Regions from separate parts of the Bacillus altitudinis genome, predicted to be linked through region 1. Evidence: riboswitches for the same ligand, from Rfam matches in the RefSeq annotation. Region 1 holds a riboswitch; the other holds the start of a gene.
The links. A riboswitch is a leader RNA that binds a small molecule or an ion and turns the genes downstream of it on or off. The one in region 1 is predicted to bind lysine.

Region 1 (4,434 bases):
AAAATGGGATGCCAAAATTGCTGAAGTGAAACCAAAAGTAACAAAAGCTGTAGGAAACAAAACCGTTTCGATCGTATCACCATTCGATAAGGGCATTTACATTTTCGGTAACACTTTTGCACGCGGTGGTGAAATCATTTATGACGAGCTGAAATTAAAAGCTCCGAAGGCCGTCCAAAAAGAAGCCATCGACAGTGGTGTCGGTTATGCAAACATTTCTCTTGAAAAGCTTCCAGAATTTGCAGGTGATTATATTTTCACAAGCCCATGGAGTGGATCAAAAAGTAATGGCGATCAAGTGTATAAAAGCAGCATCTGGGCATCACTTCCTGCTGTCCAAAACAAACGCGTATTTGAAACAGATACAGTCGGTTACTTCTTTAATGACCCTGTGTCACTAGAAGGTCAGCTCGAATTTATTGTGGATCAATTAACATCTGCCTCATAAAAAAATACGTTTCTCCAATGCTGGAGAAACGTATTTCTTATACTGTACCTTTGGCAAATTTTTTGGACATGAATGGGTAAAGTAAAATGCCAACTAAAAACAATCCAATACCAAGACCAAATGTTTTTAAATCAGCTGTGCCTGAAATAATGACCCAAGCGGAATACCCCATGGCCACAAGCGCAATGATCCCGTCTCTTGTCCGATTTCCTTTTTGGAGCTCATATGTGTCACCTTGCATGATGACCTTAAAGCTGTAGATCGACGACACGATATACGGAATGAGATACGCAAGTGTCGCTGATGTTGTTAAGAAAGTAAAGGCTTCATTAATCGTACGTGACATGACTGAGAAAATAAACAGCTGTGACATGATATTTGTGACAGTCAAAGCAAAAACAGGACTGCCTTTTTTGTTTGTTTTTGCAAACACTGCTGGGAAATCGCCAGCCTTTGCTGCTTGATAAGGGACTTCAGAACCAAGCAAAATCCAGCCGAGCATCGAACCAAATAAACAAATGATCGCAAGAAGTGCCATGACAATGCCGCCAGCCGGTCCGATAATCAGCTGAAGCACGTCTACGAATGGTTTATCAGAACCTTGCAATTGATCATGCGGCAGAACGCCCATTGTAATCAAGGTAATAATCATATAAATAGACAGTGCAATTAAAAGTCCTGTAATCGTCGCACGTTTGACATCACGCTGCGAGGAGGCTCTTCCTGATAAAATGACAGCAGATTCAATGCCGATAAATGCCCATAGTGTGGAAATGGCCGCATGATGAATTTGGCCTCCAAGTCCGAGCACTCCTTCACCACTTGCTGCTTCAACAGGGAAGTAATAATGTTCAAATAATGCTGTTTGGAATGCAAATAAGCCTGCGACAATAAAAAGGACGAATCCAAGCACCTTTGAAAAGGTCGTAATAAAATTCAGCTTACTTGCTGCGCTTAAGCTTGTAATTAAAATCGTATGAGTCCCCCATAGAAGGATTGTACATACGATAAACGTTGTGAGCTGACCAAGTGTGATCGCTTCTTTTCCAAAAGTAAAGATCTCCGTTTTCACGGTTAAAATTGGGAAAAAGGTTGTTAAATAACCAGCTAGGCTTGTGATAATGGCGACATTACTAATCCAGCTTGCCACCCAATATCCCCAAACCATTGTAAAACCGGCTGCTTTTCCTTTTTTCGGATCTTTAAAAAGCGCTCTTGCATAGCTTTGTGGTCCAGCTGTCAGCTGCGGTTTATGAATGGACAAATGTCCAAACACAAAGGCAATCATCAGTACGCCGCCACCTGTGACAAGCCATGCCATCGTCACACCTAAAGGACTTGCATGCTGGGCAAGTGTACTAGGCAGCATAAAGATGCCTGAACCTACCATATTTCCGACGACAAAAGCCGTCAATAACCAAAAACCCCATTTTTTTGTCTGTTCCATTTTCGTACCTCCGTTATATTCACTTTGGACCAGACCCGGCAGTATCTTCATTGATATATTTGTGAAGCAATGACTTGCATTCTTTATGTTCATGTTGGGTCACTTTCTTACCAGCATACCCTTTTCTTAGGCAATCAGAACATAAAAAAAAGCCTGAACAAAAGTCCATGCTTTTCAAAACATACACCTTGATCTCCGGATAGCCCTCCACGCTTCAAAGACGTGGCAGTCCTGCATTTGTTCAATGCAGACCCAGCATAAAGAAAGTTGGAGCTCTCTCTACACTTCGGCGCTGATGCCTTTTTTCTCATGATCAACGATTCCATCTCTCCCATGAGTGACTCATCATCCGCGCAACCTCTACCTCACTGAGACATAGCGTGAGGATTTCTATTCATTTTTACTACACGAAGATTATCAAACATTCTCATATCTGTCAAAGGGAAAAACATAGAAAAAAGGCAGAGAAATGATTCTCCGCCTTTCTGTCAGCTTATTGATGGTTGTTTTTCTTCTTTTGGACAGCTTCTTGAAGCGGATCGCCTGCTAGTTCTTTACTTGCTTCTTCTAACAGCTGATCGACCTGCTGATGGTCTTTCTCGCTTTTCGCCTTTTTATCCTTTTGGAAAAATGACATCGCTATTTCCCCCCCTTTTCATAAAATGCCTTTGCCTGTTTAATTTGTGCTACAGCGCTCAGCATTATACAAAGAGGAGCGGTTCATTCATCGTGAAAGGTCTGTCTCATTTTTTGCAAATACGTTAGAAAGGTCTTTAAGTCTTCCTCTGTGAAGTCTGACATCATATGCTGAATCACCTTTCCAAAAAGACGTGTATGCTTTTCGTAAATAGCCAGCCCTTTTTCCGTGGCTTCTAGCCGGACAAGGGAATGATCGTCCTTGTCCCTCTCTCTCTGAATATAGCCTTGCTCACATAATTTATTGAGGGCAATGGAAGCGGCACCTGGGTTGAGCGAGAGTCTTTGTTTGAGCTCTTCAGCATGTGATACTTTTCCTTGTATCAATATAGAAAGAGCATATATCTGTGGAGGCGTGATGTCTTTTTCTAACTCAAGTAACTTGCGGTTTAATTTACGGCTGACTTCATAATGTACAAGAACAATTTCTTTTAAAATGTCTGCATTACTCATCCGAATCGCATCCTTATCGTTAGTGTCAAGATGACTTCCTTCTTATTATAGAATGTTTTTCTAAACAGCCAACTATTTTATCCCATTTTTCTTTAGAAATAAGCCTTGCTGAATGGATTCACCCTTGATATAGTGAGTACTTGAACAAAAAACAGAACAGGAGTACGCATCATGACAGGAAAAACACATATTATGGGCGGAATTGCCGCCTCCACAGCCGTCGCCTATTATTACGGATTCGAACCAGTGACGATGGCTGCTGCTGGATCAGTAGGTGCCCTCATCCCAGATCTATGTCATACGAAAAGCAAAATCGGCAGGAAATTCCCGCTCCTTTCCACACTGATCAGTAGTGTGTTCGGGCACCGCACCTTTACACATAGTTTATTATTTCTGCTGATCATTTATTTTATTGCGACAACATACATTCCAAATGATAGCCTCAGTACCGGGTTACTAGTTGGGATGGCAAGCCACCTCATCCTTGATGCAGGCACAGTGAACGGTATTAAATTTTTGTTCCCTGCAACCATGAAAGTACGCCTCCCCTTTTATGTCAAAACAGGCAGCACAGGAGAACAAGTCGTACTAGCTGCTCTGACCATTGTTACCTGCTATTACATGGCTGTCATTTGCGGAATATCCATCCCATTGCCGTTTTAGAAAAAGAAAAAAGAGTTTTGCAAAAAAGCAGGATATGAATTGATCATTCCTCATTTTTTTAGTAGTTTTAAGATAAGTGTTTTTGCCTTGCAGCTGAATACAGAATGGTGAGGAGTTACATAAATGAAAGCGTTTTTCAAAAATCACTGGTTTTTAGTGTACTCCATCCTCTTTATGTGGATGAAAACATACATCATTTATCAATTCGGATTTCATATACGAACGGCCAATCTGTTTCACGAATGGCTGCTTTTGATCAATCCACTTAGCTTTTTGCTCCCTTTGTTTGGGATTGCTCTTTTCTTAAATGAAACGAAACAAAAGGTCTTTTTATTGACCACAAATTTTATTTTGACAGCCATTTTGATATCGAATACGATCTTTTACGGTTTTTATATTGATTTCATTACCATTCCTGTCTTATTTCAAGCAAAGAACATGGGAGATATGGGCAGCAGTATGACTGAATTGTTTCATCCGCTATTTATACTCATGCTGATTGATTTTGTGGTGCTGGCATGGCTCTTAAAACGGAAACCGTTATCACCAAAAGCGTCTTTTAAGACGATCAAAACATACTATGTGGTTTGCTGCAGTTTTCTATTGTTCCATGTCAGCTCAGCCATGATGGATCACCCTCGTTTTTTGACAAGCTCATATGATCGAGAAGTCATTGTACGCAACCTTGGGCTGTTTCAATTCCATTTGTATGACGGTGCCGCTCAAA
Region 2 (4,434 bases), 470 kb from region 1:
ATTTTGCGGGTAAACTGCTTGCTCGTAAATTTCCTCAAGAGTCATGGGAAAAGATCCCCGAATTTTTCCATGATGCCGGATGGGGAACTCTCACGATGGTCCATTCTAAAAAACAGGAAATTGAGTTTGAGCTCGAAGGTCCACTTGTATCGAATCGACTCAGCTATCAAAAGGAGCCATGCTTTCAAATGGAAGCAGGTTTTATCGCTGAACAGATTCAGCTTCTAAATGAGCACGTGGCTGAATCCTATGAACAAGTAAAAAAGCGTGCTGATAAAGTCATTTTAACCGTTAAATGGGATTTAAGAGACCCTAGCTAACACTGTTTATGAAAGGCGATGACTTCGTGTCACGCCTTTTTTATATACCCTTCTATCATAGCACAGTTGGCGTACCGGTTTACGCATGTTTTTCTTTCTTCATATGCTGATGATTTCCAATATAAAAAAGAGGTGTATCTTTTTATGGGATACACCTCTTTTGAAGATTTAAGAATGAGCAGCGGCGCTCACCTTTGATAATTCAAACGCATCATGAAGGGCTTCTACCGCTTTCACCATATCTTCACGATCAACGACTGTTGAGACTTTGATCTCAGACGTACTGACCATTTTCACTTGAATGTCTTTTTGAGCTAACACAGCGAACATTTCAGCCGCAACGCCTGGGTTTGAAACCATACCAGAGCCAACGATAGATACTTTGGCTAATTTGCTTTCTGTCTCAATCTGCTCATAACCAAGCGCACCTTTGTATTCTTCTAATACTTCAACTGTTTTAGACAAATCATCCGTTTTCACAGAGAAAGAGATGGAGGTCTGATTGGTGCTTGTGACAGACTGAATGATGATATCGACATTGATATTTTGCTTTGCAAGTGTCGTAAAAATCGTCGATAGCGTTGTTAAACCGCTTGAAAGGCCACATACCGTCACGCGTGTCATCTGATCTTCAAATGCAATGCCTCTTACAACTAAATTTTGTTCCATGGATGATTCCTCCTCAATTAACGTACCCGATTCATTTTCAATACTAGAACGGACTTCTAGTGGGATTTGATAATTTTTCGCAAATTCGACCGCTCTCGGATGCAGCACACCTGCTCCTAAATTGGCTAACTCAAGCATTTCATCGTATGAAATTCCTGCAAGTTTTCGCGCAGACGGCACATAACGAGGATCTGTTGTAAACACACCTGGTACGTCCGTATAAATATCACATTTGTCCGCTTTGAGTGCCGCAGCTAGTGCCACTGCTGTCGTATCTGATCCACCACGCCCAAGTGTTGTAATATGTAGATCATCCGCAATTCCTTGGAAACCTGCTACAACGACGACTTTTCCCGCACTCAGTTCTTCTTTGATTCTTGCTTCATCGATGTCCACGATTCTTGCATTTCCGTGCACCTTCTCTGTTTTCATCCCAGCTTGCCAGCCTGTAAAGGAAATGGCATCATAACCTTTTGCTTGCAGTGCCATGGCCAGTAACGAAATGGTCACTTGTTCTCCAGTCGTGAGCAGCATATCCATTTCTCTTTTGCTTGGTTCGTCTGTGAGTTCTTTCGCTAAATCTACTAAAACATCCGTTGATTTGCCCATCGCAGACACAACCACGACCACATCATTTCCTGCCTCGCGTTCAGCGATGACTCTCTCTGCGGCATTGCGAATTTTTTCTGTCGATCCAACAGATGTTCCACCAAATTTTTGTACAATTAGTCCCATGTCTACCACCCTTTTTCAAAAGATCACGTGTGAGAGAAGAGGCTGCGGAGACTGCTCTCGTCACTGCAAATAAAAAAGCAATGAGAGAACAAATCTCCCATTGCTTTAAAATCATCATCAAACGATGCAAACAATGAGATAGCCCTCCAAGAAATACATTCTTGACAGCCCTACATTTCTTCAATGTACAGCCAGCGAATAAAATGAGTGGATTTTATTCACTTCGGCGACGCTCCCCTTTCAGCCCTCTTCCTAGATCCCCTCGATCTCTGAAGGCTTACTCTTGAAGTTCGCACCTCTATCTTCAACAAACAACACGTTCATTTATTAAATTAGTCACATCTTAACAGACTTTTGGAAAAAGTACAATCTATTTTTTTAATGCCTCCATTAAAAGTTCAGCCGTTTGTTTCGGAATACCAGCGTCCTGAAAATCCTGTATAGAGGCTTCTTTCATCTTTTTCACAGAGCCAAAATGTTTAAGCAACTGCTTTTTACGCTTTTCCCCGATACCTGGGACATCGTCTAGAATAGACTGAAAAGCATTCTTCCCGCGCAGCTGCCGGTGAAAACTAATCGCAAACCGGTGCACTTCATCTTGAATACGCTGCAATAAATAAAAGGCCTGACTATTCCGTTCGAGCGCAACAATTTCAAGCGTATCACCCATCATCAGATTCGATGTCCTGTGTTTTTCATCTTTCACAAGACCTGCCACAGGAACAGACAGATTTAATTCATTTTCGAGCACATCTATGGCTGCGTTGATTTGTCCTTTTCCTCCATCGATTAAAATCAAGTCAGGAAGCGGCAGCTCATCTTTTAACACACGGGTATACCGCCTTCTAATGACTTCACGCATGGAAGCATAATCATCAGGCCCCTCAACGGTTTTAATTTTGTATTTTCGGTATTCCTTTTTATACGGCTTCCCGTCTTGGAAGACAACCATAGCGGATACGGGGTCTGCTCCTTGGATATTGGAGTTATCAAACGCCTCAATCCGGTATGGCATATAAATATTGAGTGCATCTCCAAGCTGCTTCACTGCACCAATTGTCCGTTCTTCATCACGCTCTATAAGCGAGAACTTTTCTTTGAGAGCAATTTTGGCATTTTGGTGGGCAAGTAAAAGCAAATCCTTCTTCTTTCCTTTTTTCGGCTGATGAACATTCGTTTCAAGCAATTGCTCAATCATCTCTTGATCGACGCTGTCCGGCACCAAAATTTCCTTCGGCAGAAAATGGTTGTTCTTTTCATAAAATTGCCCCATAAACGTGAGGAACTCTTCCTCAGGGTCTTGATACATCGGAAATAGGCTGACATCACGTTCAATTAATTTCCCCTGTCTGATGAAGAAGACTTGGACACACATCCAACCCTTATCATAAGCATAGGCAAATACATCGCGATCGGATAAGTCACTCATCGTCATCTTTTGCTTTTCCATCGTTGAGTCAATGTATGCGATTTGATCTCTCAGCTCTTTTGCCCGCTCAAATTCTAATTGTTCGGCCGCTTCTTGCATCTTCTCTGTTAATTCTTTCTTGATTTGCTGATGACCTCCGTTTAGAAATCTTGTGATTTCGTCGACGAGCTGTTTATTCGTTTCTTCAGAAATGTCATACACACACGGAGCAAGACATTGTCCAAGATGATAATAAAGACAGACTCGGTCAGGGAGTGTCGCACATTTTCTAAGTGGATATAAACGGTCGAGCAGCTTTTTCGTTTCTCTTGCTGCTTGTACGTTTGGATATGGACCGAAGTATTTCCCTTTATCCTTTTTCACATTGCGGGTGACAATCAGCTTAGGGTGACGTTCATTCGTAATTTTAATAAAAGGGTACGTTTTGTCATCCTTGAGCATGACATTGTATTTCGGGTCATATTTTTTGATTAAATTCAGCTCTAAAATAAGTGCCTCAATATTTGAAGAGGTGACAATGTATTCAAAGTCTTCGATTTCACTGACAAGCCGCTGCGTTTTGGCATCATGAGATCCTGTAAAATAAGAGCGGACCCTATTTTTTAATACCTTTGCCTTTCCCACATAAATGATCGTATTTTGTCTATCTTTCATTAAGTAACAGCCTGGTTGATCAGGTAAGACTGACAGCTTTTCTTTGATCAATTTGTTCATATTTTCATCCGTCCTTGTTTTCCTCGTTCACTCCTTCTAGTGTATCACGAACATTTGTTTTATACCACGATGAAAGAAAAGCGGCTCTCGACTATACGAGAACCGCTTTTTGAGATATGCCACGCGGGCATAGATCGGTTTATAGATGTTTGTTTACAAGCTCAGCTAGTGCTTCTTTTGGTTTGAAACCAACAGACGTTTCGACGACTTCACCGTCTTTTAAAACAAGAAGTGTTGGGATACTCATAACGCCGTATTTACCAGCAGTTTCTTGGTTATCATCCACATCAATTTTTACAATTTTCATTTTATCGCCCATTTCTTGATCAAGTTCTTCAAGAACTGGAGCAATCATTTTACAAGGTCCGCACCAAGGTGCCCAAAAGTCTGCAAGAACAACACCTTCTGCAGTTTCTTGTGAAAATGTTGCGTCAGTAGCTTTTACGATTGCCATTATTCATTCCTCCAATGTAAATTATGCTTTTTAGTATAGCATCTACCAATGTGACTTGCGAATGAAATGCTTACGAATCATTTTTTATGAAATGAATTAAAAAACAAACCGTA

Region 2: it holds a riboswitch for lysine, as region 1 does, so the genes downstream of both, ID12_RS17430 (aspartate kinase) here and ID12_RS01280 (amino acid permease) in region 1, are expected to answer to the same signal.

The regions. Positions count from the first base shown of each region.
Region 1 is NZ_CP009108.1:245,434-249,867, forward strand. It holds gene ID12_RS01275 (ABC transporter substrate-binding protein) at 1-448, shown strand, start outside; gene ID12_RS01280 (amino acid permease) at 486-1,895, opposite strand; lysine riboswitch at 2,088-2,266, opposite strand; gene sspJ (small acid-soluble spore protein SspJ) at 2,389-2,532, opposite strand; gene ID12_RS01290 (MarR family winged helix-turn-helix transcriptional regulator) at 2,616-3,044, opposite strand; gene ID12_RS01295 (metal-dependent hydrolase) at 3,216-3,707, shown strand; gene ID12_RS01300 (LTA synthase family protein) at 3,831-4,434, shown strand, end outside.
Region 2 is NZ_CP009108.1:3,449,388-3,453,821, forward strand. It holds gene ID12_RS17425 (YslB family protein) at 1-320, shown strand, start outside; gene ID12_RS17430 (aspartate kinase) at 489-1,724, opposite strand; lysine riboswitch at 1,856-2,033, opposite strand; gene uvrC (excinuclease ABC subunit UvrC) at 2,095-3,867, opposite strand; gene trxA (thioredoxin) at 4,007-4,321, opposite strand.